One region of the Nocardioides pantholopis genome, then DNA from elsewhere that is predicted to be linked to it. Evidence: predicted binding sites of a transcription regulator. Region 1 holds the regulator's gene; each other region holds the start of a gene.

Evidence for each region. Region 1 encodes LexA, which represses DNA repair genes until DNA is damaged. Its sites were predicted from a motif close to TCGAACANNTGTTCGA; they were not measured.
Region 2: a site for LexA is predicted at 2,692-2,707, ahead of EBO35_RS09000 (HNH endonuclease signature motif containing protein). Genes of this name have one in related genera too.
Region 3: a site for LexA is predicted at 5,136-5,151, ahead of EBO35_RS09220 (HNH endonuclease signature motif containing protein). Genes of this name have one in related genera too.
Region 4: a site for LexA is predicted at 3,663-3,678, ahead of EBO35_RS07775 (SAV_6107 family HEPN domain-containing protein). Genes of this name have one in related genera too.

What each region holds. Positions count from the first base shown of each region.
Region 1 covers NZ_CP033324.1:634,361-641,775, reverse strand. The annotation lists gene EBO35_RS03010 (hypothetical protein) at 20-388, shown strand; gene EBO35_RS03005 (LysM peptidoglycan-binding domain-containing protein) at 503-877, opposite strand; gene EBO35_RS03000 (transglycosylase domain-containing protein) at 1,098-3,185, opposite strand; partial or broken gene EBO35_RS20345 (helix-turn-helix domain-containing protein) at 3,293-3,469, shown strand; gene EBO35_RS02995 (hypothetical protein) at 3,485-4,189, shown strand; gene EBO35_RS02990 (serine hydrolase) at 4,186-5,094, shown strand; gene lexA (transcriptional repressor LexA) at 5,306-6,028, shown strand; gene EBO35_RS02980 (ATP-dependent DNA helicase) at 6,093-7,415, opposite strand, start outside.
Region 2 covers NZ_CP033324.1:1,873,265-1,880,679, forward strand. The annotation lists gene EBO35_RS08980 (DUF3995 domain-containing protein) at 19-510, shown strand; gene EBO35_RS08985 (TetR/AcrR family transcriptional regulator) at 560-1,171, opposite strand; gene EBO35_RS08990 (DUF6463 family protein) at 1,168-1,605, opposite strand; gene EBO35_RS08995 (DUF2867 domain-containing protein) at 1,602-2,267, opposite strand; gene EBO35_RS09000 (HNH endonuclease signature motif containing protein) at 2,740-4,002, shown strand; gene EBO35_RS09005 (universal stress protein) at 4,221-5,093, shown strand; gene EBO35_RS09010 (GMC family oxidoreductase N-terminal domain-containing protein) at 5,163-7,127, opposite strand; gene EBO35_RS09015 (TetR/AcrR family transcriptional regulator) at 7,230-7,415, opposite strand, start outside.
Region 3 covers NZ_CP033324.1:1,923,800-1,931,214, forward strand. The annotation lists gene EBO35_RS09195 (carboxypeptidase regulatory-like domain-containing protein) at 1-1,150, shown strand, start outside; gene EBO35_RS09200 (TetR/AcrR family transcriptional regulator) at 1,177-1,755, opposite strand; gene EBO35_RS09205 (MFS transporter) at 1,752-3,266, opposite strand; gene EBO35_RS09210 (SRPBCC family protein) at 3,372-3,833, opposite strand; gene EBO35_RS09215 (AI-2E family transporter) at 3,883-5,001, opposite strand; gene EBO35_RS09220 (HNH endonuclease signature motif containing protein) at 5,199-6,440, shown strand; gene EBO35_RS09225 (hypothetical protein) at 6,534-7,091, opposite strand.
Region 4 covers NZ_CP033324.1:1,617,940-1,625,354, reverse strand. The annotation lists gene EBO35_RS07790 (transglutaminase TgpA family protein) at 1-1,659, shown strand, start outside; gene EBO35_RS07785 (DUF3040 domain-containing protein) at 1,714-2,157, opposite strand; gene EBO35_RS07780 (methyltransferase domain-containing protein) at 2,369-3,079, opposite strand; gene EBO35_RS07775 (SAV_6107 family HEPN domain-containing protein) at 3,125-3,580, opposite strand; gene EBO35_RS07770 (hypothetical protein) at 3,756-4,265, opposite strand; gene EBO35_RS07765 (YbaK/EbsC family protein) at 4,323-4,796, shown strand; gene EBO35_RS07760 (ArsC/Spx/MgsR family protein) at 4,793-5,158, shown strand; gene EBO35_RS07755 (phytoene desaturase family protein) at 5,159-6,472, shown strand; gene metF (methylenetetrahydrofolate reductase [NAD(P)H]) at 6,487-7,377, opposite strand.

The DNA.
Region 1 (7,415 bases):
GATCGGCCACAATGAGCGCGTGGCGAGCAAGGGCAAGCGAGCGGGGTCCCGACGGGCGCGGCGCAGGCCGCCGACCACCGCGCCGATCCTGGTGGGGCTCGCCGCCGGCGTCACCCTCCTGGTCGTCGCGTGGGGCTACCTGGTGTACGCCGCCGTCGACTTCGGGTCCAGCGCGCGCGGCGGGGACAGCCGGTCCTGGTGGTTCCTCGCGCTCGCCTCGGCTGGCGCCGTCGCCTGCCTGTTCGCGGGGCTGATGCTGATCGCCCGCCTGCTGCGAGCGCTCGGGGTGACCAGCACCCCGGAGCCGGCACCGGCCGCCGCCCCGACGGACGAGCCGCCCACGGTCACGATCCCCCGTCCCCCCGGGGGACGGCGCGCCGCGCGCTGATCCCCTGCATCGTCCGGCGGAGACGGCGCAGGGGGCGGGGCCGATGGCCCCGCCCCCTGTCTTCCCCGGATCGCCGGCCGGGGTCGAGTCGGCCGACGACGTCTGGATGGGCGCTCAGCCCTGCGGCACCCGGAGCCGCTGCCCGGCGACGAGCATCGAGGACTCGAGCGCGTTGAGCCGCTCGATCTCGCGCATCGTGGAGCGGACGTCGCCGTCGGCCGCGAGGTCGGCGGCGATCCCCCACAGGGTCTGACCGGTGCCGACGGTGACGACAGTGGTCGCCTCGGCCGCCCCGGACTCGGGCGAGGCCACGGAGCCGGCGGACCAGAACACCACGACGGCCAGCATGACCACGACGGCCGCCAGCAGCACCACGGCTCGACCGCGGCGCGTCAGCCGGACGCCGGCGGCGCCGGAGCGAACGGCGCGGGGCTGCGCGACAGCGGGCCGGACGGCCGGACGGACGAGCGAGTGGCTCATGGTGCTCATGACTGCCTCCTGGGGAGATGGTGGCCGGACGACCAGATGTCTATCGGCGAGCACCGACAGTCCTGTTCAGGTCAGCCGATGAGCCGCTCGATCAGACGTTCGATCGAACACGTGTGCGACGCTAGAGCAGGTGTTCGAACAAAGCAAGGACCTCGGCGAACACGTGTTCGAGCGTGTCGCGGCTCGTCGAGGCGCCACCGCCTTGCTCGCCACCGCGGGTTCACTCCGCACCGGCGCCCGGCACGGTGGCCGGGTAGACGAAGTCCTCGTCCGGAAGCAGGTGCTGAACCCCGCGCATCGCATCGCCCCACAACGGTGCCGCGTAAGCGGAGGCGGACGGGACGCCGATGACGGTGCCGCCCACGACGGAGCCCTGGAGCAGCGCGGGAGCGCCCTCGGAGCCGACCCCGGCGATCACCGCTGCGGTGGCCAGCGCCGGCGTGTGTCCGACGAACCAGACAGACAGGCCCTCGTTGTTGCCGGTCTTCCCGGCCGCCGGCTTGTCCAGGGCGGCGGCCGAGGCGAACCCGCCCTGCTCCAGGACGCCGCGCAGCACGTCGTTGACGGCGTCGGCAGTGGTCGGCGCGACGGCCTGCTCACAGCGGGGCGCGTAGCTGCCGAGCACGGCATCCCCGGGACCCCGGACCTCAGCGACTGGTCGCGCATCGCAATGGAGCCCGCGGGCCGCAAAGGTCGCGTAGGCCTCGGCCATCTCCACAGGGCTGACGTCGGCCACCCCGAGCGGGAAGATCGGGACGCGCTCGGGCTGCACGCCGTCGGCTCCCTCCGGAGCCGTCAGGCGGACGCCGAGGTCACGGGCCAGGTTGTACGGCTCGCAGATACCGGTCTGCTGCGCCAGCCGCAGGTAGAAGGTGTTGATCGACAGGCGCGTACCGGAGTACAGGTTCTCGGACCCGTCGGAGGGGGCCGCGTTGTTGCCGACGGTGAACTCGCCGGCATACGGCGGCGCCCCCGCGCAGTTGGCGTAGTCGGCCTGGTCGAACGACATCGTGTTGGGCGTCGCGTAGGTCGTGTCCAGGCCGATGCCCTGCTCGATGGCCGCGGCCAGGACGAAGGTCTTGAACGTCGATCCGGCCTGGAAGCCCTGGGAGCCTCCGTACTCCGGCGGGACCCCATGGTTGACGAAGGTCTCACCGTTCGCGGTGTCGCCGCCCATGGGTCGAGACTGGGCCAAGGCGAGCACGTCGCCCGAACCGGGCACGATCATGGCGACCGCGCCGATCGCCGCGTCGGTGGGGTCCGTCCGGTCGGCCACAGCCTGCTCGGCGGCGCGCTGGTGCCGCCGGTCGAAGGTCGTCCGGATGGTCAACCCGCCCTGACGGAGCAGGCGTTCGCGCGCCTGTCGCGTGGCCCCGAGCGCAGGATCCTGGAGGAGGTACTGCACTGCATAGTCGCAGAGGAAGGGGGCCTCGCCCGCCAGGCAGCCGTTACGCACCGGGGTCACGGTGAGGCCCAGGTCGGTGCGTGACACGCGTCGTGCCCGGCGCTCACTGACCAGCCCCAGTCCGGCCATCCGCCGCAGGACCGTCGCCCGCCGCTCGCGAGCCCGTCGCGCGTTCTCGGTGGGGTCGTAGGCCGAGGGGCTCTGAACGAGCCCGGCCAGCAGCGCCGACTGCGGCAGGTCGAGATCCGCGGCGTCGGTGCCGAAGTAGCGCTCCGCCGCCGCCTGGATGCCGTAGGCGCCTGCCCCGAAGTACGCGGTGTTGACGTAGCGCTCGAGGATCCAGTCCTTGGTGTGGTCCCGCTCCAGCGCGATCGCCAACCGGAGCTCCCGGAGCTTACGGGTCACCGACTGCTCCGTCGCGCTGCGTCGCTCCGCGTCGTTGCGAGCCTGCGTGACCAGCGTCAGCTTCACCAGCTGTTGGGTCAGGCTCGAGCCACCCTGGACCATCGAACCCGAGCCCACGTTGGCGAGCAGGGCGCGCGTCGTGCCCGGCAGGTCGATGCCCCCGTGCTCGTAGAAGCGTGAGTCCTCCACTGCCAGAAGTGCCTCGACGAAGGTCCTGGACACCTTGTCGAGAGGGACGATGACCCGGTTCTCCTCGAAGAGGTGGGCGAGCACGTTGCCGTCGGCGTCCAGCACCGTCGAGCGCTGCGGAAGCGGCAGCAGTTCCATCTCCTCGGGGACGACGTCTGCTGAGCTCGTCACGTCGCGCGCGATCCCGGCCCCGATCCAGGCGACCGGTAGCGCCATCGCAGCGACGAGCACCCCGATGGTTGCCGACGCGGCCACGAAGCTCAGGACCGGCCGGCTCGCGTAGCTGGAGCGAACCGCCGCGCTCGCCACGGACGCTGCCTCGTGTTCGTTGTCCACGGGTCCACAGTCCGATCCCCTCCTCATGCTGTCCAAGCCTCACAGGTGCATTCCGATGCGGTTTGCGCATACTGGGTCCCATGAACCTGGTGGCAGCCTGCGAGGCGTTCGTGAGCGTTGCGGAGCGAGGCAGCTTCACCCGGGGGGCAGCTGCCGTCGGAATGTCCCAGCCCGGGGCGAGCCGCCGCATCGCAGCACTGGAGCGCCACCTCGGGGTCTCTCTCCTCGACCGGTCGGGCCGGTCGCCAGCGCTGACGCTCGCGGGCCACCGCGTGCTCGAACCCGCTCGGCAGGTGGTCCGCGCCTCCGAGACGCTCCTGCTCGAGGTCGAGGAGGCTGGCCTGCGGTCACTCCACCTGGCCGTGCCCACCGGGTGCGACGTACGAGAGCTGGCCGCTGTCGAGCTCGCCAGCAGGGACGCGGGAATGCAGCTGGTGCTCACCGAGGCCGAGCCGCGGGTGCGGGCCGATCTGCTGACCCGCGGGCGCGTGGAGGCCCAGGTGGCGGCAGTCCCGGGCGCGGACGGCGACTGGACGGTGACGCTCGGACTGGCCGGCGCCCTTCCCCGTCCGGGTCGCGTCCACCTCGACCAGCTACGACCCTCCGGCCGGAGCCCGGCCAGCGAGGCTGCGCACGTCCACCTGCTGCCCGAGGACGACGTGCCCCACCTGCGCGACCCCCTCTTCGCGGCTGCGGAGTCCGCCGGGCTCGGTGTCGCTCAGATCTCGGTGACGACGTCATTGGCAGCTGCGCTGGCGAGCGTCCTCGCCTCCACGGATCTGGTCGTGCTGTCCGAGCACGAAGCGCGGCGCCTTGACCTGGCCTGGTCGCCACTGGCGCATCCCCCTCTGACGCGGGGATATGCCTTGACCTGTGCGATGGCCAGCGACTCCGCCCGACTGCGCGCTGCGATCGGCACCCAGCTCGCTGCAGCGCTGGGCGTCGGCCTAGGGAGCCAGCCCGGGGGGCGACCATGACCTCGGGCACCGTACGGCTGCTGCGCGATCTCAGGGCCGAATTGGACGCCGCCGGCCTCACCGGCTGGTTCCTGGTGCGCGATCTCGACTCCGGGGAGGAGATCGGGATCGATCCCGACGCCGTGGTGCCGCTCGCGTCGTTGGTCAAGGTGCCGTTGGCCGCAGCCGTGCTCGACCGGGTTGCCTCGGGCGAGCTGAGTGAGGGAAGGCAGCTGCGCCTGGCTGGGCGAGGAAGTCGCGAGATCGGACCGGCGGGGCTCACCCGGTTCCGGTTTCCGGCCACCATCGCGCTCGCAGACGTCGTCTACCTCAGCACGTGCCTGAGCGACAACGTGGCCGCTGATGCACTCTTCGACCTGGTGAGTCCCGCGCACGTGACGCACTACGTCCGTGGGCTAGGGATCACGGACCTGACCCTGCGTCATCGACTCTCCGACCTCACCGAGACGCCTGCCGAGGCCTTGGTGCAGACACCGCAGCTCGCGCAGACGCTGGCAGCGCACGGCGGAACGCCGAGCGGCGGCCACCGCGTGCGCCAGCTGGACAGCGCCCGCGCCAATTCCGGCACTGCTCGTGCCTGCGTCGACCTGCTCGAGGTGCTGTGGACCACGCCGGGCCCCGTCGTCCCTGAGGTCTCCGCGCGAGTCCGCGAGCTCATGGGGCAGCACGTCGTGGCGCGACAGCGACTCTGGCCCGACTTCGCTTCCGACGCGACCACCTGGTCGTCGAAGACCGGGACGCTGCTCAACCACCGCCATGAGATCGGCGTGGTCGAGCACGCCGACGGCGACCGCTACGCCGTGGCGGCACTGACGGCCTCCCGGGTCTCCGCGGGGATCCAGCACGTCGCCGAGGCGACCATGGCTCGGGTCGCCCGTCGGCTGCGCGACCATCTTCGTCACTGACCGTCCTGGGGGCGGCGCTTGGGTCGGACGGTCGGTGGCGACGCTTTCGCCGTTCGGACCCGGCCACGCGCGTCGCGTGCCGGGTCGCGCTGCAGGGGGGTGGCCGCGACACGCGGTTCGAACAGATGTTTGAACCCGCGGCCCTCCGGGGCTAGCGTGGGCACACGCACCCGGGTGGCCCGGGCGCGGCACGCACTGCGGGAAGGCACACATGACCAGGAAGAAGAGCGACACGGTCGCCGAGCTCCCCGACGGGCCCGCCGACGCCACCGGCCTGACTCCGCGCCAGCAGCGGGTGCTGGCCCACATCAAGGACTGCATCGAGAAGCGCGGCTATCCGCCGAGCATGCGCGAGATCGGCAACGCCGTGGGCCTGACCAGCTCCTCCAGCGTGGCCCACCAGCTGAAGGTGCTCGAGGAGAAGGGCTACCTCAAGCGCGACCCGAACCGTCCCCGCGCCCTCGAGGTCTTCCTCCCCGAGGTGATGGCGGCGCGCCGGGCGATGTCCTCGGCCGACGACAGCGGCGTGGACGAGACCGGCGTCGGCGACACCCGGCCGGAGGCCACCTACGTCCCCGTCGTGGGCCGGATCGCCGCCGGCGGCCCGATCCTGGCCGAGGAGCGGGTCGAGGACGTCTTCCCGCTGCCCCGCCAGCTCGTCGGCGACGGCCAGCTCTTCCTGCTCGAGGTCTCCGGCGACTCGATGGTCGACGCGGCCATCTGCAACGGCGACTACGTCGTGATCCGCCAGCAGCCCACCTGCGAGAACGGCGAGATCGTGGCCGCGATGATCGACGGCGAGGCCACCGTGAAGACCTTCCAGCGCAAGGACGGCCAGGTCTGGCTGCTCCCCCACAACGAGGCGTACCAGCCGATCGACGGCACCCACGCGACCATCCTCGGCAAGGTCACCGCGGTGCTGCGCAGCCTCTGACCCTCGCGCACCTAACGCGCCCCCGTTCCGGCTCCGGCCGGGCGGGGGCGCTCGTGCGTGCGGCTCAGCCCGTCTTCGCGGTCGCGCTCAGGCGCTGCAGCGCCTGGCGCACGATCGCCGGGTCGCTGGTGGTCCACATCGTCGGCAGGCTGGCCTTGAGGAAGCCGCCGTACCGGGCGGTGGCCAGGCGCGGGTCGAGCACCGCCACGACCCCGCGGTCGGTGGTGGTGCGGATCAGGCGGCCGGCGCCCTGCGCCATCAGCAGGGCCGCGTGAGTGGCGGCGACCTGCATGAAGCCGTTGCCGCCGGCCTTGTCGGCGGCCTTCTGGCGCGCCGACATCAGCGGGTCGTCGGGGCGCGGGAACGGGATCCGGTCGATGAGCACGAGCTGGCAGGTGTCGCCGGGGACGTCGAGCCCCTGCCACAGCGAGAGCGTGCCGAACAGGCAGGTGTGCGGGTCCTCCACGAACTGCCGGGCCAGCTCGGGCAGCTGGGCGTCGCCCTGCGCGAGCGTGGTCAGGTGCGGCAGCCGCTCGCGGATCGCCTCAGCGGCAGCCTCGGCCGCCCGGCGGGAGGAGAACAGCCCCAGGGTCCGGCCGTCGGCGGCGTCGATGAGCTCGGCGATCTCGTCGAGCTGGGCCGCACCGAGACCGTCGCGACCCGGCGGCGGCAGGTGCCGGGCGACGTAGAGGATGCCCTGCTGGCCGTAGTCGAACGGCGATCCGACGTCGATGCCCCGCCAGTGCAGGCCCTCCCCGCTCGGGGTGCCGCCGTCGAGGACCCGCTCGGACGGCTTCAGACCCACGCTCGTGGCGACCGAGCTGAAGTCGCCGCCGAGCATCAGGGTCGCGGAGGTGAACACGACTGTCTTCTCGGTGAGCAGCTTGTCGCGCATCTGCCCCCACACCTGCAGCGGCGCCACACACAGCCGCGGCGGCATCCGCTCGGTGCCCTCGTTGAGCCACAGCACGTCGTGCTCGGAGGCGGCCGCCATCCGCTCGGCGGTCGTGAAGACCTCCTGCACGGAGCCGCGGGCCTGGGTGCGGCCGGGGTCGGGGTCGCCGTCCTTGTCGCCCTTGGGGTACGCCGAGATGCAGGCGCGCGCGGCGTCGCGGACCAGCACCAGCGCGTCGTGGAGATCGGCCGGGATGGTCTCGAACCGACCCGGGCGCCCCTCGGCGACCGCGGCGCGCAGGGCGTCCGCGGCGTCGGCGAGGTCGTCGGCCTCGCTGCCGTCGACGTGGCGCTGGGAGCGCCGCGCGGCCCGCTCGACCTCCGCTGCCCACAGCTCGTCGGTGGCGGCCTGGGTGACCCGGGCGGTCAGCTCGTGGGCCTCGTCGATGACCACGACGTCGTAGTCGGGGATCATCGGCACGCCCTCGATGGC
Region 2 (7,415 bases), 1.2 Mb from region 1:
CACGGAAGGCACCGAGGCATGGGGAGAACCGCTGAGCGTCACTCGTCCGCCGAGACCCGGAGAGTCGTGGCGTTCGGTGCTGCTGCGTGGTGCCTGGTCTTCCTGATCCCCCACGGCTACTGGGGACTGGGCGGCCGTGCCGGCCTCGGCGACTCGTCCCGGGCCGCCGACCAGGCGTTCGAGCAGGCGTGGTTCACCCTCTACAACGGTGCGGTCATCGTGCTGTGCGTGCTGGGGGCTGCCTGGGCACTGCTGCTGGCCACCCCGAGGCTCCTGGACCGGCCTTCGGGTCTGCTGCGGCTCGTCGCGCTCACCGCCGGAGTCCTGCTGCTGCTGCGCGGCGGCGTCGGACTCGCCGCCCTGGCGGTGGACGTCGTGTCGGGCGACGCTCTCCCGCCGCTCATCCTGGGCCTGGTGGAGCCGGCCTTCGTGCTGGGCGGACTGATCTGGCTGGCGCTCGGAAGGACCATCGCCTCCGCGCGAGAGCGCACGCCGTCGCCAGGCCGCTGAGCGGCGGGGGCGGCGGTAGGTCGACGCGTCGCGGATCTCGTCCCGGGCGTCAGGCGGGCGGGACGCCCAGGACTCCTCGCACTGCTCGCTCCAGCAGCTCGACGTCGTACGGCGGGCTGTCCGCCACCTCGATGCCGACCGACTCCAAGATGGCGAGGAAGGCCCTCGCCATCAGGCGGGCCGGGGGACCGGCGGGGATGGAGCCGTCGCTGCGCGCGGCGGTGACGAGGTCGGCGCACCCGGCCTCGAGGACGTCGTAGGTCCCTGCCATGGCGCGCCCGACGGGGTGATCCTGCCCGGTCAGCTCGACCCTCAGGGTGAGGATCACCCGGGCCCCCTCGTGCTGGCGGCAGTAGCGGGCGTGACCTCTGGTCATCGTGATCAGTGCGTCCAGGGGATCGGCCTCGTCGAGGGCTGGCTGGCGCACCTCCGCGTCCCAGGTGCTTCCGACCCACTCCACCACGGCGAGCGCCAGCTCCTCCTTGTTGGCGAACAGGTGGTAGAGCGCGCCGCGGGTGTACCCGGCGTCCCGGGCCACCTGCTCCAGGACCAGGTTGGCGTAGCCGTAGGTCGCCAGGCCCCGAGCCGCGGCCACGAGGAGAGCGTTGCGCGTCTTGGCGCGTCGATCGACCTGGGTACGGCGCACGACGGGTTCGCTCACGCTTCTGCTCTCGGCTCGGGGTGGCCCGAGGCTAGCCGAGACGACGGGCGGGATCCGCCGCCTGGCCCTGGTCGGCGGGCAGCGAGGAGGACCAGCACGACGGCCACCAGGAGGACTGGCAGCGGGGACGGTCCGGAGGCGACGAAGGTGATCACCACCCAGGCCCCGATGGCCCAGGCCAGGAACGCTGGCGGCGTCAGACCGCGCCGGCCCAGCCACAGCACCAGGACCCCGATCAGGATCAATGGGGGACCGAAGCTGAAGACGGAGTACCAGAACCCGGCGGCGGCGTCGCTCTGCTCGGCGTACTCATGCTCGCTCCACAGGCGCCCGTCGAACCAGGCCCCCAGGTGGTGCGGCACCGTCTCGGCCAGGCTGCCGATCGTGTGCCCGAGGCCGGCCACGGTGATGATCCATCCGGCCCACGTGGTCATGTGGCTGATCCATCGCTGTCGCCGCGCGGCCGGGGGCGCCTCGGAGCGGTCGGGGTGGGCGACGCGAGGAGGACGTCCCGGTCCCGCCAGGCGCGCTCCCACTTCCGGGTCAGCGCCGGGTAGACGACCAGGTACCGGATCGGCTTGATCGCGGTCAGGTAGATCCGGCCGAACCAGCCGTTGGCCTTGACGAGCGCCGCCATCCGAAGCTCGTACTCGCCGCTGGGCGTCGGCACCCACCCCAGGTGGCAGAGGTCGTGGACGGTCCTGTTGGCCAGCTCGATCACGCACTCGTCGGGGAGCTCGAAGACCATGGTGAACGGGGTGTGGGGCACCGGGGACCCGGCCGCCTCCTGACGGAGGTCGGCGGGGAGGCGATCCCGCAGGGACTCGACCCGCCCGGCAAGACCCGCCCGCGGCTCGTCCCAGCCGAACACCGCCCCGAGCCGCCAGCGGATCGCGAACAGGAGCCGCACCACCGGCGGATTCTGGTTGAGCCCGCCGGCGACCCGCAGCGCGTCCAGCATCACGGGGAAGTCGGCCGGTCCGGCACCCGGAGTCCGGTAGGCCCACACGTCCTCGACCTCGAAGTCGGGCGCGATCTCGTGGATCCGCCACGGACGGGTCGTGTGCTCGACGTCGGGCAGCCGGTTCGACCTCATGGCCGCCGCCGGGGTGGGTCAGGACGGCGGAGCTCCGCGTGCGAAGCCGCCTCGTCGCTCGGGAACGTTGTCATGGTCTGAACATACAAACATGCATGTACGTGGATCAACCGGTTTTCTGCGGGTGGCCTCGCGGCGTGATCGGGAGGCCTGAGCCCGTGGTGTCCTGGTCGGTGAACGGGCCCGTGCGACCACGAAGGCGCGTGCCGCCATAGGCCCGGCCTGTGGGGCGTGGGTGCTGGTGGTCATTGCGTGGGTGGCTGCGGTCCGGGGCGCGCCGGGCTGGCTGGTGGTCGCCGGGATCGGTGGCGGTCCTCGGCGGAGTCGGGGTGGCGCTCGCGCGGGTGCGGTGCTCGGCATTGCAGCGGTAGCCGCACTGCCCTCCGATGGTCCCAGCGGGGTTGTCCACAGGGGGTCTGACTGGGCGAACAGCCGATCAGAACTGTCGGTGGTCGGTGGTGTAGTAGGTCACATGACGGCAGCGTTCGCACCTCGATCCGGGCACCCGGTGGCCCGGGCGGCGGCGTGCGTGCACGAGGCGCTGGACGGGGTGGTCGATGCGCCGGTGTGGTCGCTGGACGCGGCCGAGGCGGGTGTCGCGCTGCTGGAGCTGACGTCCGAGATCGCCCGGCTGCAGGAGCTGCGGCTCCGGGTCGCGGTCCACGCGCACACGGTCGAGGTGGGTGGCGCGGTCGGCGCCACGAGTACGGCGAACTGGTGGGCGCACGAGGCCCGGCTGACCCGCCAGGAGAGCCACCGGCTGATGCGGCTGGCGCGGGCGTTGGACATCCCGCGCCACGACCCGGTCCGGGAGGCCTTGGCCGCGGGCCGGGTCAACCTGGACCAGGCGCAGGTGATCGTGAATGCCGTCGACGACCTGCCTGGCGATCTGGTCGACGAGGACACCCGGCTGCGGGCCGAGGAGTTCCTGCTCGGGCAGGCCCGCCACCACGACGCGATCGCGTTGCGCCGGCTGGGGAAGCGGCTGGTCGAGGTCATCGCCCCCGAGCACGCGGACGCCGTCGAGGCCGCGCGGCTGGAGCGGGAGGAGGCCGCCGCCCGTGCTGCGGCGAGGTTGACGATGTCCGACGACGGGCACGGGAAGACCCACGGCCGGTTCACGATCCCCACCCACCATGCAGCCATGCTCCGCACCGCCCTGCTGGCGATCGCGGCCCCGAAGCACCAGCAGGCCGTGAACGGAGCTGGGTCCGGTGAGCGGCGGCCGGGTCCGGAGCGGATGGGTCAGGCCTTCTGCGAGTACCTAGAGCGTTACCCGACCGACCGGCTCCCCGACGCCGGCGGCGTCGCCGCCACGATCGTGGTCACGATGGAGATGGAGTCGCTGGTCGGCGGCCTGCGGGCCGCGCAGCTGAGCACGGGCGAGACCATCTCCGCCACCGAGGCCCGCAGGCTGGCCTGTCAGGCCGGGATCATCCCCGCTGTCCTCGACGGTCAGGGTCAGCCCCTCGACGTCGGCCGCACCCGGCGGCTGTTCACCAAGGCCCAGCGCATCGCGATGGCACTGCGCGACGGCGGCTGCACCGCCGAAGGATGCGACCGGCCACCGGGACTGTGTCACGGCCACCACGTCATCCCCTGGCACTTCGGCGGTGGCACCAGCCTGACCAACGGCCGGCTCCTCTGCCCCCGCCACCACGCCCGCGCCCACGACCCGGCGTACGAGACCAAGACCCTGCCCGGCGGGAAGGTCGCCTTCCACCGACGGTGTTAGACCGCGATTCGTGGCCGCACCGCGTCAGGTGGCCGAGTCCCGTTCGGCGGGCAGGGGCCGCTCGATCGTCAGCAGGAACGCGCGCAGTCGGCGCAGCTGGACAAGGAGGCGAGCCGCTGAGAGCGCGCCAGGCCCTCGCCTACGGCGGCCGACCCGCCTACGCTGACCTGGTCGTTCGGAGTCGTCTCGGGCCCCGGCGTTGTCGATGGGAGATCGGGATGACAATCCTGGAGGCAAGCACCGGTGCGGTCGTCGTCGGGGTGGACGGCTCCGAGGCCGGGGACCAGGCGCTGGACTGGGCGGCCGAGCAGGCCGCCCTGGAGCGCCGGCGGCTGACCATCGTCCACGGCGGCGTCGTCCAGATGCCGCCGGGCGCCGAGCTCGACCCGGCGCTCCTGCTCACCGCGATGCGGCGGGAGGGGCACGCCGTGCTGGAGCGCGCGGCGCAGCGAGCCAGGGACGAGCACGACCTGTCGGAGGTCGCCACCGAGCTCGTGATGGACGACGCGCGGGCCGCGCTGCTCGAGGCGTCGTCCGTGGCTCATCTGCTGGTGGTGGGCTCGCGGGGCCGGGGTCCGGTCACGAGCCTGCTGCTGGGATCGGTCGGCATCGCCCTGTCCCAGCACGCCCGCTGCCCGGTCGTCGTACGCCGTCCGCACGAGCCCCGGCCCCCGGGGGCCGAGATCCTGGTGGGGACCGACCTGACGGAGAACTCCGAGGCGGCCCTGGAGTGGGCCTTCCGGCAGGCCGCACTGCGCGGGTCGCCGCTCACGATCATCCACACCCTCTTCGAAGGGCTGCCGGAGGGGGACATCCCTCCCGAGGTGTCCGGCCACGCGCAGGAGTGGGCGCGGCTCCAGGAGATCGCCGACCGGTTCGCGCCGCGCTTCCCCGACGTCGAGGTGCAGCTGCGGCTGCGACGGGGGCTGGCCGACGAGGCGCTGACCCAGGCCGCGGCCTCGGCGGACATGGTGGTGCTCGGCGCCCACGTGCGACGCTCGATCTTCGGCCTGCTGGACCTCAACGTCCCCCGGGGCGTCCTCGAGCACGCCCCGTGCCTCGTCGCCGTCGTCCCGGCGGCCCGGACCTGACCGGGAGCGTGGCGGGGGTTCCGACAGGCTCAGGAGCCGGGGAGCCCTCGCGGCTCGACCGCCGCGCGATCACCCCAGGCGGGCCGCGAGCCGGGTGGCGTTCATGTGGGCGATCGCCTGGACCGAGATCATCGGGTTGACCCCCGAGGAGGTCGGGAAGGTCGAGGCGTCGGCGACCACGAGGTTCGGGACCTCCCAGGTGGCGCCGTCCGGGTCCAGGGCCGAGTCGCCCGGGTCTCCGCCCATCCGCACCGAGCCCATCAGGTGCAGGGCAGCCATCGCGCAGCGGCCGGGGTCGTAGCCGCTGGCGAGCGCCTCGGCGGCGAAGGACTCCAGGGTGCCGCGGCGGCCCGGCTCGAAGCCGGCGCCGGACTGGTGGCCGGAGAAGACGGTGTGGGCGCCGGCGGCCTCGGCCAGCCGCGCCGCCCCGACGACGCCGTGGTGCAGGTGCTCCCGGTCGCGGGCGGAGAGCCGGTAGCGCACGACGGGCTCGCCGTCCTTGCCCACCTCGACCCGGCCGGAGTCGCGGTCGCGGGTGATCACGCCGATCACGCCGGCGTGCGGCAGCTGCCGCATCATGTCGAGGTGCTGGCGACCGCCACGCCAGTTGAGGAAGGCCAGGGCCGAGGCCGGGTTGGACGGCCCGGTCTCGTAGATGACGCCGTACCCCTCGCCGTCGAGGTCCGCGTGCTCGTCGCAGTAGCGCGCCTGGAGGGTGCCCTCCCAGGGGTTCACGACCTCGGGATAGAGCGCCCAGACCGCGGTCGCGGGGTGGAGCCGCAGGTGCCGGCCGATGTTGGGGTTGGTGAGGCCGGATCGGCGCAGCAGGGCCGGGGTCTGCAGCGAGCCGCCGGCCGCGACCACCGCCCGGGCCCGGACCGTGAGCGTGTGCCCGTCCGGCCCGACGGCCTCGACGCCGGTGGCCCGACCGGCCTCGACGAGGACCCGCCGCGCGCTGACGCCGACGTGGATCCGGGCGCCGTTCGCGGCCGCGTCGGTGAGCCAGGTCTTGGTGGTGGACTGCTTCGCACCGAGCCGGCAGCCGTAGCCACAGCGACCGCAGTCGATGCCCTGGTCGCAGCCACGGACGTTGCGCGGCATCGAGTCGACGTGCCAGCCGAGCGCCTTCGCGCCGCGCTCGAGCGCCTCGTCGCGGGCCGAGGCGAGGTTGTGGTCGCGGTTCACGCCGAGCCGGTCGGTGACGGTGGCGAGGGCGGCGGCGTACTCGTCCCCGGCGAACTGGTGGGCGCCGAGCGCGGCCCACTCCTCGCGGACGTGGTCGGGCGTCGCGAAGCTGGTCGTCCAGTTCACGACCGTCCCGCCGCCCAGGCAGGCGCCCTCCAGCAGCGAGAGCTGCCCCTCCGCGGTCGCCGTCGGGCCGCTGGCGTAGAGCCGGGAGAGCCCGGAGAGCTCGCCGCCGTCGAAGTCGGCGTCGTCGTAGTACTCACCGCGCTCGAGCACCACCACGTCGAGGCCCGCGCCTGCCAGCACCGCGGCCGCCGTGCCGCCGCCGGACCCCGAGCCGACCACGACGACGTCGCAGTCGATGGTGGCGTCGGCCGTCACCCGCTGGACGGCGAGGAGCGGCGGCGGTGCGTCGGCGCGGGTGCCGAGCGGGCCGGGGTAGCCGATCGCGTCCCACACCGGGGAGTGCCCGGTCGGCCCGGGTGCGAGGTAGTAGCCCAGGGTGGCCGCCCCCTTCAGGGCGCTGAACGCCGTGCGGCGCAGCGGCAGCCGGGACTGCGACATCGCCACCAGCACGGCCTCCCGGTCGGCGGGGGAGCGGGAGGAGAAGGTGCGCGGGCTGCCGGTCAGTGCTAGGCCGCCGAGCCGGGTGTCCCACAGGTCCAGCAGGCGCAGGAAGGTCTGGCGCTCGGCCGGGCGCGGATTGCCGGCGACCAGCCCGGCCACCACCTCCGGTACGCCGAGCGCGCTGGCCGCGGGAACGGCGCCGTCACCCGGCGCGAAGGTGTCGCAGATCAGGCGCAGGACGCCCGCCTGACGCTCGCTGAGCTCCATCGGACCGTGGGCCACGGGGCACCTCCAAGGCGGCGCGTGCGTCGACGGTCGACATGCGCTCTGAGCCGGACCCTAGGGCGTCCGTGCTCCCCAGACCAGGGAAAGTTGAGATCTACCTCACTCTTGTGGACGCGGCTCCGCGTCCGGGGCCCGATAGATCCCGAGGCCGAGCGAGCGCTCCCAGATGCCGTTGATCGCGGCGACCATGGCCTCCTCGTCGTAGTCGGCGCGCCCGGTCAACCAGGCCATCGCCACCCGCTCGACCATGTAGGTCAGCGCGTGCGCGGTCAGCACCGGGTCGAG
Region 3 (7,415 bases), 1.3 Mb from region 1:
GAGGCCGGCGATCGTCATGACGGTGCTCGACGAGGAGGGCCAGCCGCTGGCGAACGCGCCGCTCCACCTGCAGGTCCGAACGCCCGACTTCAAGAACGGCGTGTTCGGGCCGATCCAGTCCGGGCCCCACGAGACCGACGCCTCAGGGCGCTATCTGGTGGGCGACTCCTTCGAGGAGGTGAAGGTCTTCGTCGGCCTGCCCGAGGGGTACCAGGGCTCCGCGGTCGGCGAGTGGTGGGACGGCGCGTACTCGTTCGCCGAGGCTCGGTCGCTGACCTTCCCGGCCGGCGCTCCGCTGCGCCGCGAGATCACGGTCCGCCTCGGCTCGGCCCCGACCGCGGTCCAGGCGGTCACTCCGGGCATCCGAGGTGTCGCTCGGGTGGGAAGGACGCTCACGGCCTACACCCCTGGGTGGGGGCCGAGCGGCGTGGAGATGGAGTACCAGTGGCTCGATAGTGGCTTCGTCATCCCGGGTGCGACCGGGTCGAGCTTCACGATCCCGGCCACCATGGCCGGCAGCCACGGGGTCTCGGTGCGGGTGACCGGCAGGGTCCCCGGCCAGCCCGCGGTCGATCGGGTGAGCCCGTGGACGGGGGAGGTGCTGCCCTCTGACGGCAGCACCGACATGGTCGCCGGGATCCCCAAGATCACCGGACGGGCCGAGGTGGGACACGTCCTCGCGGCGATCCCCGGCACCTGGTTCCCCGCGGGCGTGACCCTGAGCTGGGTCTGGACGGCAGGAGGCAAGCAGGTCGGCACTGGGCGCTACCTGAAGGTCACCAATGCGCTGGCCGGCAAGTCCGTCCTCCTCGTCGTGCGGGGCGAGCTCGGCGGCGCGAGCACCGTCGTCTCCTCGAACTACACCGTCAAGGTGCGCGGCGTGTTGACCGCGGCCCGGCCGAAGGTCACCGGCAAGGCGCAGGTGGGGCGGAAGCTGCGCGCCAGGGCTGGAGCGTGGGGGCCGGGCAAGGTCACCGTGCGGTTGGCCTGGTTCCGCAACGGGACCAAGGTGAAGAAGGCCACCGGCACGACGTACCGGCTGACCCGCAAGGACGTCGGCAAGCGGATCAGCGTGCGGGCAACGGGCAGCCGTCGACACTTCGACACCGTCACGACCCGGAGTGCCAAGACCGGCCGCGTGACCCGCTAGTGCCACGCGGGCCCGGGGCCGCGTGGCTAGTCCGTCTCGACCTCGGTGAGCGCCAGCAGCTCCTCGCGAGCCTGGGTCAGCTGCTCGGGAGACAGGTACGGCGTGTTGACCGCCGCGACGAGTCCCTCGGCCGCGAGTCGGACGATCAGGGCCCGGCCCGGCGGCAGGCCGTCGGCCGCGAAGGCGTCGTTCCAGGCTCGGGCGTCCTCCTCCTCCAGGGGCGCGGACAGGGCGGCTGCGTCGGTTGCCCCCAGCGCGGAGAGCAGCCCGGCGGGACTGAACATCCGGGTGAGGTACTCGCTGCCTCCGGTGTGGGCGCGCACGTAGCCGCGGGTGAACTTGCCGGCCCGGTTCTCGCTGAGGTCGACGTGGGCGCGCACCTCCTCCCAGATCCGGGTGATCGTGTGCTCGATCAGCGCGGTGAGAAGCTCTTCGCGGCTGCGGAAGTGGTGCATCAGCCCGCTCTTGGTCACCCCGGCGAGCGCGGCGATCTCGGCGAGGCTGACCCTCGTCCCCTTCTGCACGATCGCCTGCTCGGCAGCGTCGAGGATCGCGCGCCGGGTGCGCTCGCGGTCCCGTACCAGCTCCCGCTCGGGCGGCGTCATCGCCGCGTCTCTCGCACCGGGGTCATGGAGGGGATCATCCGCCACGCGACGACAGCCGCCGCCAGCAGGATGGCCGCCGCGACGAACGAGGTCGTCTGCATGGCCGCGGCGAACGCCTCCTGCGCGGCGGCGATGACCGACGGGTCGTCGATGGTGGTGACGGCGTAGGCGAGCGAGTCGTGCACGGTCGCGGTCTCCTCGGCGTCCAGGCCGGCTGGCAGCTCGAGCCCGGAGCGGTACATCGCGAGATGCAGGGATCCGAGCACGGCGATCCCCAGGGCGCCACCGAGCTCGTAGGCGGTCTCGGCGACGGCCGACGCGGCACCCGCGCGCTCCTTGGGTACGGCGCTGACCACCGCGTCGGTGGAGAGGGTCATCGCGATCCCGATGCCGAGCCCCATTACGGCGAGCGCGCCCCCGAGCCCCCAGAAGGAGGTCCACTGGGTGGTCGCGCCGATCCCGGCGAGACCGAGGGCGGCCACCGCGAGCCCCAGGCCGATCGAGCGGCCGGCGCCGAGCCGGGTCACCAGCACGCCGATCAGTCCGATCACCGCGATCGACGCCAACGTGGCGGGCAGCTCCGCGAGGCCGGCGTCCAGCGGACCGAAGCCGCGGACCAGCTGCAGGTACTGGGAGAAGAAGAAGAGCAGGCCCAGGAAGGCGAAGATCGAGAGCAGGCTCGCGCACACGGCTCCGGTGAACGCGGGCACGCGGAACAGCGACACGTCGAGCAGGGGGACCCGCAGCCGCGCCTGCCGGCGCAGGAACCACCAGCCGCAGGCGACGCCGAGCAGGACAGTCCCGACGACCACGCTGTCGAACCCCGACGCGATCCAGTGCTTCACGCCGTACACGACCGGCACGATCGTCAGGATCGAGAGCAGGGAGGACACCACGTCGATCGGCTGGCCGGCCATGCCCCGCGACTCCGGCAGCAGGAGCCAGCCTCCGACCAGCGCGAGCGCCATGATCGGCACGTTGATCAGGAACACCGAGCCCCACCAGAAGTGCTCCAGGAGCACTCCGCCGACCAGGGGCCCGAGCGCGGCGCCGGCGGTGGCGCCGACCGACCAGACCGCGATGGCCCGGGTGCGCTGCGCCGGCTCGCGGAACATGGCGCGCACGATCGAGAGCGTCGAGGGCATCAGTGTGGCGCCGGCGACGCCGAGCAGGGCGCGTGCCGCGATCAGGGTCTCGGCGTTGGGGGAGAACGCCGCGACGACCGACGCTGCGCCGAAGGCGGCGCTGCCGATCATCAGCAGTCGCTTGCGACCGATCCGGTCGGCGACGTTGCCCATCGTGATCAGCAGGCCGGCGAGCACGAAGGAGTAGATGTCGCCGATCCAGAGCAGCTGACTCGAGGAGGGAGCGAGATCCTCGGCCAGCGACGGCACCGCGAGGTAGAGCACCGTCCCATCGATCGCGAGCAGGAGGACGACCAGGACGAGTACGACGAGTGCGGTCCACTCCCGGCGGCTGGCGCGGGCGGGCGCCACGTACGTCTGCGTCATGCCGACGACGCTTACGGTCCATTCGGACGGTTAAACAATCCAAGTGGTTGTTAGGTCCACCACGCCGCGGTGGGCGCTGAGACGGCGGCGTCGGACCGGGGCGGGTCAGTGCTCGAGGTACGCCGCGAGCTGCGCCAGGGACGACCTGAGGCCCACAGCGTGGTCCTCCGCGGAGATGCCGGGCGGGACATCGGTGGCCCGGAACTCCACGCGGGTCCCGCCGTCCTCCGGGACGACCTCCCAGGTCATGGTCATGGTCCCGGAGAACATCGGGTCGTCGGAGACGAAGTCGACGACCTGGACGATGCGCGAGCCCGGTACGACGTCGACGAAGCGGGCCTCGACGACATCCGACCCGGGGGTGGTCTTGCCGGCCGCGGTGAGCGGGTCGTCGTAGGTGAGCACGAGCCGGTAGGACCCGCCCGGTCGCGCGTCGACGTACTCGAACCGGCCGCTCATCCCCTCGGGCGGCAGCCAGGCGACCAGCGCCTCCGGGTCGACGAGCGCCCGGAACGCCCGGTCGACCGGCGCGCGGACGACGCGGGCGGCGGAGTCGACGCGGGCCATGGAGACAGCCTCGCACCAGTCAGGCCCGCGGCGGGGCGGAACCGGGCCGTCAGGACCGGTTCACGGCGGCCCGCGTGACCTCCTCGTCGAGGTAGCGCAGGATGACCGCGGCGACGGCGACCACCGGAACGGCCAGGAAGGCGCCGACGATCCCGAACAGGGTCGAGCCCAGGGCGACCGAGAGCAGGACGACCACGGCGTGCAGCTGCATGCTGCGTGACTGCAGCCACGGCGAGAGGACGTTGCCCTCGAGCTGCTGGACGGCGAGGATCACGGCCAGGATGATCAGCGCACCGGTCACGCCGTTGGACACCAGGGCCACGAGGACGGCGATGGCGCCGACGACCACGGCGCCGACGATCGGGATGAAGCCGCCGAAGAACGTCAGCACGGTGAGCGGCACGGCCAGCGGTACGCCGACCAGCAGCAGCGCCGCGCCGATGAAGAGCGCGTCGATGAAGCTGACCAGTGCCTGGGTGCGGATGTAGCCGCCGAGGGTGCCCCAGGAGCGGCTCATCACCTCGCGCAGGTGGGGGCCGACCCGCGAGCCGGAGAGCCGACCGATCCAGGGCCCGAAGTTCCGGCCGTCCTTGAGGAAGAAGAACGTCAGCACCAGCGTGAGCAGGAGCGTGATCGCCGCCGACGAGACTGCGCCCACGCCGGTGAGCACTCCGGAGGCGATGGCGTCGGCACTGCTGGTCAACCGGTCCTGGGCGCCTGCCACCGCGGCGTCCATCTGGGTGGCGGTGACCAGGCCGGTGTCCTCGGTCCACTGCTGGAGCTTCTGCAGGCCGGCGACGGCGTCGTCGGCGATGTCGCCGGTCTGCCCGCTCACCGACGGCGCGATGGCGGCGCCGACCCCGACCACGACGATGATCGAGCCGATCAGCACGCCGGCGGCGGCCAGTGCGGGCGGGAACCGCAGCCGCCGCTCCAGGAACCGCGCCGGCCCCTCCAGGACGGTCGCGACGATCATCGCGAGCAGGACCGGCAGCAGGATGCTCCACAGCTCCCGCACCAGCAGGCCGAGCAGCACCGCGCCGAGGGCGATCAGGACCCAGCGGCCGCTCCAGCGGGCCAGCCAGGCGAGGCCGTTGCCGATGACCTGCTCCCGGCCCGGTACGGGGGCCGGCGTGGTCACCGGACGGCCAGTCTTCTCGTGGTCCATGCCCTGCTCTCTCGCGTTGAGGAATATCGACCCGACCGTATGGCCTGGGGGTTGGTTCCGCTCGGGTACCCGGTGGAGGACTAGTGCAGCGGTCCGGGTCGCGCTCCGGTCGGGCGGTCGGGAAGGGCTTGCGTTCGAACAGGTGTTCGAGTAGGATGGGGGTCACGACATCGCCTGTTGAGCTGTTGGAGGCTCGCATGGTCCATCCGATCCGGGTCGCCGCCCGTGAGCTCGGCGATGTGCTGAAGTCGGTCGTGGACGTGAACCCGGCGTTCATGGAGACCGCTGACAAGGCGGCTGCGTTGGTCGAGCTGGCGGCGGTGGAGTCGCGGGTGGCCGAGCTGCGGTTGCGGGTCTGTGCGGACGCGGGTGACGTGGCCGAGGCGGCGGGCACGCGCGATGTGGGGGTGTGGGCTGCGGCTGAGACCCGGCGGCGTCGGGGTGACTGCGCCTGCGAGCTGCGGTTGGCGTTGGCGTTGGCGGACCGGCCGGTGCTCGCGGCCGGGGTCCGCGAGGGGCGGGTAAACCTGGACCAGGCGCAGGCGATCGCGGCCTCGCTGGCCGACCTGCCGTCCGGGGTGGACGAGGCGGTGGTCGACGAGGCCGAGGCGGCGCTCGTGGCGTACGCCGCGACGTACGGCCCGATCGAGCTGCGCCGGCTGGGCCGGCGGATCCTGGACCTGGTCGCCCCCGAGGTCGCGGAGGCCGCGGAGGCGCGGAAGCTGGCCGCCCTGGAGGCGTCCGCACACGAGCGGATGCGGCTGCGGATCCACGCCCTCGGGGACGGCACGACGCGGATCAGCGGCCTGATCCCGGACGCCTCGGCGGCCCGGCTGGCCACCTACCTGCACGCGTTCACCAACCCCCGCCGCGACAACGCGCCCACCCCGGCCGAGCCGGAGCGGGCAGTCCCGTACGGACGGAAGACGGCGCAGGCGTTCTGCGACCTGCTCGAGGTCCTGGACCCGGCCCGGCTGCCGATCCACGGCGGTGATGCCACCACCCTGGTGGTCACGATCTCGCTGACATCGCTGCGCGAGCGGCTCGGGACAGCGACGCTGGGGAACCCGGCGCCGGGTGAGTCCCATGACCGGATCACCGCGGCCGAGGCCCGCCGGCTGGCGTGCACCGCCCAGATCGTGCCCGCGGTGCTCGGCGGCGACAGCGAGGTCCTCGACCTGGGCCGGACCCAGCGGCTGTTCACCCGGGCCCAGCGTCGTGCCCTCGCGCTGCGGGACCGGGAGTGCCGTGCGGAGGGCTGCCAGATCCCCGCTGCCTGGTGCGAGGCCCATCATCGTGATCCCTGGTCCACCGGCGGCCGCACCGACCTCGCCGACGGGATGCTGCTGTGCTCCCACCACCATCACCGGGCCCACGACGACCGGTACTCCACCGACCGGCTCGCCAACGGCGACCTCCGCTTCCACCGGCGGACATAACAGGCTGGGTACTCCGCGTCGCGGAGGGAGCTGCAGCCTGCCCGCTTCGGGCCTCAGGTCAGGAAGTGTCGGCCGACCGGCGAGTGCCCGGAGTCAGCCTCGACGAATCCAGGAAGTGAAGCCGTGCTTCGAGGGCACGTAGTCGGAGAAGGACCGACCGGTGCCGGTGGCGCGGTTCACGACGAGGTAGGAGGCCTCGACCCGCACCCGCGCCTTCCTCCACCGCCTCAGGCAGCTCCTCTGGATGGTGAACCTTGACGTGTCCCTCTGGTAGTTCAGCGCCAGCGTGGTCGGGCACAACAGCGGCGGACCGACGTAGCGGCTTCCCCGCATTCGCCGCAGCTGCCAGTCGGAGTCACCACCCAGGCTGGTCCCGATGCCGAGCTCGGGACCTCTGCGTCGCGGGTCGATGTCGAGTTCCACCGAGATGCTGGCCGGAATGCCCTGCCTGATGTTGCGATGGAAGGACATGACGCGGATTGATCGTCGCTTGTTCGCCACCCGCACCTTGACCAGGTCAGCACCACGGGCCGCGGAGTCGCGAGCCGGATCGTCGAATACCTCCGTCGCCGCCTGCGCCGGAGCCGACGCCAGTCCGCCGGCACTGAGCAATGCGGTGAGCAACACGGGGACTAGCTGTCGGGCGATCATCTCGGTCCCTCCGGTCCGGTGGTCCCAGCAGCGTAGGTCCCGTGAGGTGGCTAGCGCGGGATGCGCAGCGCACCAGCTCCGAGGCGTCGCAACGCAGGCCGGTGGCTCACGACGAGTGCCAGGCGGCGGAGGCCGGCGGGATCTCGATGGCCAGCACGTGCAGCACCGGGCACGGTAGTCGAGGATCCCGACCCGCGGCAGGCTGGCGGTGGCAGGGACCCGCGTCGACCGGGGCAGGTCGGAATTGCGGCCGGCGCGTCGAAGTCATCACCGGTGAGCAGCACCGTGTCGGAGAGGCAGGCGTGCAGCTGGGCCAGGTTGGCC
Region 4 (7,415 bases), 980 kb from region 1:
GGCGGCACCGCGACCGCGCTCGCGATCGCCGTCCCGCTGGCCGTGCCGACCCTGGACCTGCACGTCTTCGACGTCGGCCCGGGCACCGGGACCGGAGCCGAGATCGACCTCGAGAACCCGATGACCGACATGCGCCGCGACCTCAAGCGCGGCGCCGACGTCCCGCTGGTCCGGGTGCGCACCGACGACCCCGACCCGGCGTACCTGCGGATCGCGGTGCTGAACCGCTTCTCGGCCGAGCGGTGGACCTCGGGCGACCGCGACATCCCTGCCGACCAGGAGCCGGACGGCCCGATGCCGCCGTTGGAGGGGGTCGGGGCCGGGGTGCCCCGGGTCCAGCACGACTACGCCGTCCAGGTGCTCGACGGCTTCCGCTCGACGTGGCTGCCCACCCAGGCGCCGATCAACGCGATCGAGGCACCGGGCGAGTGGCGCTACGACGCAGGGACCATGGACTTCATCGCCGCCGACGACGGGCTCGACACCGCCGGCATCGGCTACCGGATGACGGCGGTGGAGCTCGAGCGCGACCCGAACGCGATGCTGGCCGCCCCCTCCGGCACCGGCGACGTGGGCCAGGAGTACGTCGAGCTCCCCAGCGACACCCCCGGCCTGGTCCGCGAGCTGGCGACGTCGGTGACCGGCAGCGCCACCAGCCGCTTCGAGAAGGCCGTCGCCCTGCAAAACTGGTTCCGCCGGGACGGCGGCTTCACCTACGACCTCGGGGTCGACCTCGGCAGCGGCGGGGACGACCTCGTCGCGTTCCTCTCCGAGGGCGGGCGCACGGGGTACTGCGAGCAGTTCGCCTCCGCGATGGCGGTGATGGCCCGCGCGGTCGGGATCCCGGCCCGGGTGGCCGTCGGCTTCCTGGCACCGGAGCGGGTCGGCGACCAGGCCTACGAGTACAGCTCCCACGACCTGCACTCCTGGCCCGAGCTGTTCATCCCCGGCGCCGGCTGGACGCCGTTCGAGCCGACCCCCGCGGACCGGGCCAGCGGCGTGCCGGAGTACACCCGCAATGTGGTGGCGGGCGGCCCGGAGGTCCCGCTGCCGAGCGCGTCCGCCGCTCCCGAGGACACCCCCGACCGCGGGGCCGACGCCAGCACGGCGCCCGAGCCGGCGCCGGAGGAGGACCCGGGCGCCGAGGCCGAGGCGGAGCCCGGGTTCCCGTGGCAGGTGCTGCTCGGCGTGCTGGCCGGGGCCGCCGTGCTGGTGCTCGCCCTGCTCAGCCCGCGCCGGGTGCGCCGAGCCCGCCGGGAGCGGCGGCTGGGCGGCCCGAACGGCACCGTGGAGGACGCCTGGCAGGAGCTGCTGGACACGGCCGTCGACCTCGCGGTCCCGTGGCCGCCGGACCGCACGCCGCGGGAGACGACCGGCGTGCTGCGCGAGCACGGCGCCCCCGCTGCCGCGCTGGACGTCCTGGTCGGGGCGGTGGAGCGGGACCGCTATGGCCGGCCCGGCGAGACCGCCGCGGCCGGGCCGGAGGTCCAGGACGCGGCCCGCACCTGCGTGAGCGCCCTGATGGAGGCGGCGTCGCCGCGGGTCCAGCGGCGTGCCCGGTGGTGGCCCCGCTCGGTGGTCGGGCGCGGCCGTCGTACGACGCGGCGGGCGTCGTCGGTGGAGTCGACGCCGAGCGGCGTGGTCGACCACGTCGGCTGACCCGCGAGGATCCGCGGGCGCTCGCCCGCGGGGATCCGCGGGCGCTGGTGGGACCTAGAAGCCGCCGTTCTGCTCGCGGCGGTGGCGCCAGCGCTCGTCCATGCGCTCCATGAAGGAGCCGGAGGAGGTCCGGCGCTGGCGGCGGGCGCGGGGGCGCTTGCCGCCCTCGTGGACGGTGAACCCGTGGGAGGGATGGCCCGCGGTGCGGCCGTTCGCGGCGGCGGCGACCTGCTGGCCGCGGGCGGCGTTCAGGGCCACGGTGGCGGAGCCGAGCATCACGCCGAAGCCGACGATGCCGACCGCCCAGGTGTTCGTGATCGCGCCGGTCATCAGCACCGCGACACCGACCACGAAGATCGCGGAGGCCACGATCGCTCGGCGGCGTGCGGAGCGGCGCAGCGTGGTGCCGCGCAGCGTGGACGCGAACTTGGGGTCCTCCTGAAGGAGGGCACGCTCCATCTGCTCGAGCAGTCGCAGCTCCTCTTCCGAGAGTGGCACCGTTTCCTCCAACAGTCCGCGCCGACCGGCCGATCCCGTGCCCGCTGTGGCAAGTCTAGGCAGCCGCTCTCGTTGAGGGTAGGCGAGATCGACAAAACCTCCGCACGGGTCTCAGCGAGCAGCACCCCCGCCCCCGCGGGGCGACCCTGACGGCGCCCCTGACGACGCCCCTGACGACGACAGCGACCGGGCCCCGGCGCGATCCTCGGGCTCAGCGGGCGAGCACGTGGAGCTGGGTCGCGAGCGGCAGGAACTCCGAGCGTGCGGCGACGGCGTGCTCCAGGTCGACCAGCGCCGCGGTGCTGCCGGGCTCGAGGTCGAGCAGGGAGCCGGGCACCAGGTCGGCGAAGACCCGGACGCCGTGGCGGCTGGCGACCTCGAAGCCGGCGTCGGCCAGCAGGTCGTCGAGCTCCTCCTGGGAGAACCGGCGCCCGGAGCGGCCCGCCGGGGCCTCGCCCTCGAGGAGCTGGAGGGCCTGGCGGAAGTGGCCCGCCAGGGCCCGCGCCACCACGGCGGCGTGCCGCTGGGCGACCAGGAGGCTGAGGTGCCCGCCCGGGCGGAGCACCTCGCGGATGGTGGCCAGCGCGGCGGCCGGGTCGTCGACGACCTCGAGCACCCCGTGGCAGAGCACGACGTCGGCGCCGTCGGGCCCCGGGACGTCGCTCAGCGTGCCGACGTCGCCCTGGTGGCCGGCGACCTCGACGCCGACCTCGCGCGCACGGCGGGCCAGGGACGCGAGCGCGTCGGGGCTCGGGTCGACGACGGTGACGCGGTGTCCGAGCTCCGCGACCCGCACGGCGGAGACGCCGGTGCCGCCTCCCAGGTCGAGCACGTCACCGGGTCCGCGGTCCAGGACCGGCCGCAGGACCTCCCAGACGACAGTCGTGCGGGCAGCCGCGCCGCGGCGCTCACTGATGGGCATGGGGCCACACTAAGGGGACCCCGCCCCGCCCGAGGGACCCGACCGTCACCCGGCCAGGCCGGACCGGAGGACGTGCTGCTGCGCCGGGACGTGGGGCGCCAGCCCGAGCACCTGCTCGACCAGGGCGACGAATCGCTCGGCGTCGCGCACCAGGTCGTCGGCCTCCCGCTCGGTGACGGCGTGGGTCGAGCCGGCCTCGGCCGCCGCCCGCTTGGCGGCGCCGGCGGCGAAGAACTGGGCCCACTCCCCCAGCTCGGGGGCCACCTCGGTCAGCAGCACCCAGGCGTTGCGCTGGGGCCGGCGGCGCACCGGCGCCGGACGCGCCCGCGCCGCCAGCAGGGCGGCAGCGGCCCGCAGCGCGGCGACGTGGGCGCACGCGTAGCGGGCCGGCACGTCGCGGGCGGCCCGCGCCTCGCTCAGCGACTCCGCGGCGCGGTCGAGGTAGGAATGGGTCGTCGCCGGCAGGGCGTACGGGTGCGGTGTCAGGCTGGTCTCGGACATGGGCACGACTGCTCCTTCGCGGTTCACCGACCCCGGGAGGCCCGGCGGGGACGGGGGTCGAGGTCGCCCCCACCGGACCAGTTCGAACGCTTGTTCGAACTCCGGTCAGGCTACACCCCGCCACCGACCAGTCAAGACCCTCGGGCTCCGCCTCGTCCGGGCCCGTCCGGGCCCGTCAGGCGTGCGGCTGCGGCTCCGGCGCGGGCGCGGCGTGGAGGTAGGCGCTGGTATCGCGGTGCAGGAGGAAGAACAGCAGCACGGCCTCGAGCACCAGGGCCAGCACGCCGAGCGCCACGAAGATGGCCGGCGGACCGGTGCGGATGGCCGCGACCACCGCGATCGCGACCAGGACCAGCAGCACGGCCAGCGAGATCCGGGCCCACTCGTGGCCGGCACGCACGAAGATCGCCAGCAGCCACACCAGGCCCGCAATGACGAGGAACAGCACAGCTGCGACCATCACGAACTCCGGCACCTGCACCGGCCCCTCGCGCACGGCGTCCAGGCCGCCGCTGGCCAGCCGCTCCCGTGCGGTCGCGTTGCCCTCGGCCCAGGAGCGCACCAGGTCGTCCTCGAGGACCCAGGTGAGCACGGTGGCGACCGCGCCGACCGCGAGGAACGCCCAGATCACCTGCATCATCCGGTCCAGCGAGCGCGGTCGCGACACGACCTCGGGGCCTGTCATGGATCCTCCTGATGTCTGGTTCCTGCGCCGCCGTCGGGCTGGCTAGGGTCTGTCGCCATGGACACCGAGCATCCGGCGATCACCCGCTTCCGTGAGCATCACGCCGGCCGCGGTGGTGTCGGTGAGATCGTCATTCTGCCGGATGCCGTGCACACGGCAGCACTCGCCGCCGCGGCCCTGGGCTGCGAGGTCGGCGCGATCGCCAACAGCCTGCTCTTCGAGTCGGGCGGCGAGCCGGTGCTGATCCTGACCTCGGGCGGCCACCGGGTCGACACCGCGGGGGTCGCCGGGCGGCTCGGCCTGGCGCCGCTGCGGCGAGCGACGCCGGAGTTCGTCCGGCTGCACACCGGGCAGGTGATCGGCGGGGTCTCCCCGCTCGGCCACCCGGCGCCGGTGCCGACGTACCTGGACTCCTGGCTGCGGCACCACGAGGTCGTCTGGGCAGCGGCGGGGCACCCGGCGGCGGTGTTCTCGACGACGTTCGAGGAGCTGCAGGCGCTGACCGGCGCGCGCGAGATCGAGGTGGCGTGAGCGTGGAGATCTGGCTGAACCCGGAGTGCTCGAAGTGCCGCGCCGCCGTCGCCGCGCTCGAGGACGCCGGCGTGTCGTACACGGTGCGCCGCTACCTCGAGGATCCGCCGAGCGCGGCGGAGATCGCCGACCTGGTCGCGCGGCTCGGCGTCGAGCCCTGGGACCTGGCCCGCCCCCGGGAGACCCGGGAGGCGGGCATCGACCTGCCGCGCGAGCCCGCCGCCCGCGACGCGTGGCTGGCCGCGCTGGCCGAGCACCCCCGGGCGCTGCAGCGGCCGGTGCTGACGGCGACCGACGGCACCACTGTCGTCGGCCGCGACGCCGAGGCTCTCACCAGAGTCCTCGCCCACGAGGAGCGCTGAGTGGCCCGCGTCGTCGTGGTCGGCGGCGGCCTCGGCGGCACCGCGACCGCCGCCCGGCTGGCCAAGCTGGGCCACGAGGTCACGCTCGTCGAGCGCTCCGCCGGTCTCGGCGGGGCGCTCGGCACCGTCGCCGCCGACGGCTTCCGCTGGGAGTCCGGGCCCACCTCGACGCTGCTGCCCGCCGTGCTGCGCGACCTGTTCCGCAAGTCCGGCCGGCCCCTGGAGCGCGAGCTGGAGCTGGTGCCCCTCGACGTCGTGCGCGAGCACCGCTTCGAGGACCGGACCTCGGTGCGGCTGCCGGGCGGATCCCGCGCCGCACAGCTCGCGGCGTTCGACGAGCTGGCCCCGGGGCTGGGCCGGATGTGGGTCGACCACGTCGCCACCTTCGCCGAGGACTGGGAGGTGCTGCGCCGCCACTACCTCGAGGTGCCCTGGCGTCCCGACGACCTGCCCCGCGAGGTCGCGGCCCGGCTCGACGGCCGGGAGAGCCTGCGCCGGCGGCTGCGCCGCACCCTGCGCGACGAGCGGCTGCGGATGGTCGCCGCGCACCCGTTCGTCGTCGCCGGCCACCAGCCGCGCGACGTGCCCGGCTGGGCCGGGATGGAGGCCTACGTCGAGCAGCGCTTCGGCGCCTGGACGGTCGCGGGCGGCATGCACCGCGTCGCCGAGGCCCTCGAGAACCGGCTCGCCACCCGGAAGGTGAGCGTGCTGACCGGCACCGAGGCCCGCGACGTCGTCGTGCGCTCGGGGCGCGCGGTCGCCGTCCGCACCGACGCCGGCGACCTGGACGCCGACGTGGTCGTCTGCGCCGTCGATCCCCGGCGGCTGCCCGCCCTCGCGCCGTACGTCGCCCGGACCATGCCGGCGATCCCGCCGGTCGTGTGCCACGTCGGGATCGAGGGCGAGCTGCCCGGCGGGCTGCCCGACGCGCCGTACGACGTGGTCGTGCACGGCGACCCGCTGCTCGTGGTCCGCACCGGCGGCACCGCACCGGACGGGCACCACGCGGTCACCGTCCACGGCCGGGGACACCTGGCCGAGGACCTGCTGGTCGCGCTGGCCCGACGCGGGGTGGACCTGCGCCGCCAGCTCGTCGCCCGGGTGGACCGCTCGCCCCGCGAGCAGGTGCTGGAGTGGGGCGGCTCCCCGCTCGGGGTGCTCTGGCAGGGCCGGCGCACCGTCCGGCGCCGCCTCGGGCCGCGCACCCCCGTCCCCGGCGTGTACGCCGCCGGCGCCCACGCCACCCCCGGCAGCGGGCTGCCGTTCGTCGGTCTCTCCGCCGCCCTGGTCGCCGCCGAGGTGGGGCCCGCCTGAGCGGCCGGCCGGGATCAGACGGTCATGTTGAGCGCGGCGAAGATCTCCAGTGTCGCCTTCGAGCGGTTCAGCGTGTAGAAGTGCAGGCCGGGTGCGCCGCCGGCGAGCAGCTCCTCGCACAGCTCCGCGGCGACCGCGATGCCCTCGGCCCGCAGGGCGACCGGGTCGCCCTCGTGGGCGGAGATCCGGGCCACCACGTCGGCGGGGACGTCGCAGCCGATCAGCTCACCCTGGCGCTGGATCGCGTTGAGGTTCAGGATCGGCATGATCCCGGGCAGCACCGGCATGTCGACGCCGCGGGCACGGACCCGCTCGACGAGCCCGAAGTAGTCCTCGGCCCGGAAGAACATCTGGGTGACCGCGAACTGGGCGCCGGCGCGGGCCTTGGCCACCAGGACGTCCGCGTCGTGGTCCAGGGACGCCGCGGTCGGGTGCCCCTCCGGGAACGCGGCGACGCCGACGGTGAAGTCGCCCCGGGAGCGGGCCAGCTCGACCAGCTCCGAGGCGTAGGTGAGCCCGCCCTGCGTCGCCTGCCAGGGCGCCCGCGGGCCGTCGGCGGGGTCGCCGCGCAGCGCCATCACGTTGTGGATGCCGGCCTCGGCGTAGCTGTCCAGGATGCCCTCGAGCTCCGCACGGGTGTGGCCCACGCAGGTCAGGTGCGCCATCGCGGTCATCGTGGTCTCGCGGGCGATCCGGGAGGTGACCCGCACCGTCGTGTCGCGGCTGGACCCGCCGGCGCCGTACGTCACCGAGACGAACGTGGGCCGGTACGGCTCCAGCGCGCTGATCGCGCGCCACAGCTGCTCCTCCCCCGCCTCGTCCTTCGGGGGGAAGAACTCGAAGGAGAACGACCGCCCGCCCTCGCGCACGAGATCGGCGATGCTCCGGATCCGGTCCTCAGCCATGCCGGGAGTCTAGGTCCGGGGTGATCCCAAGTCCGCAC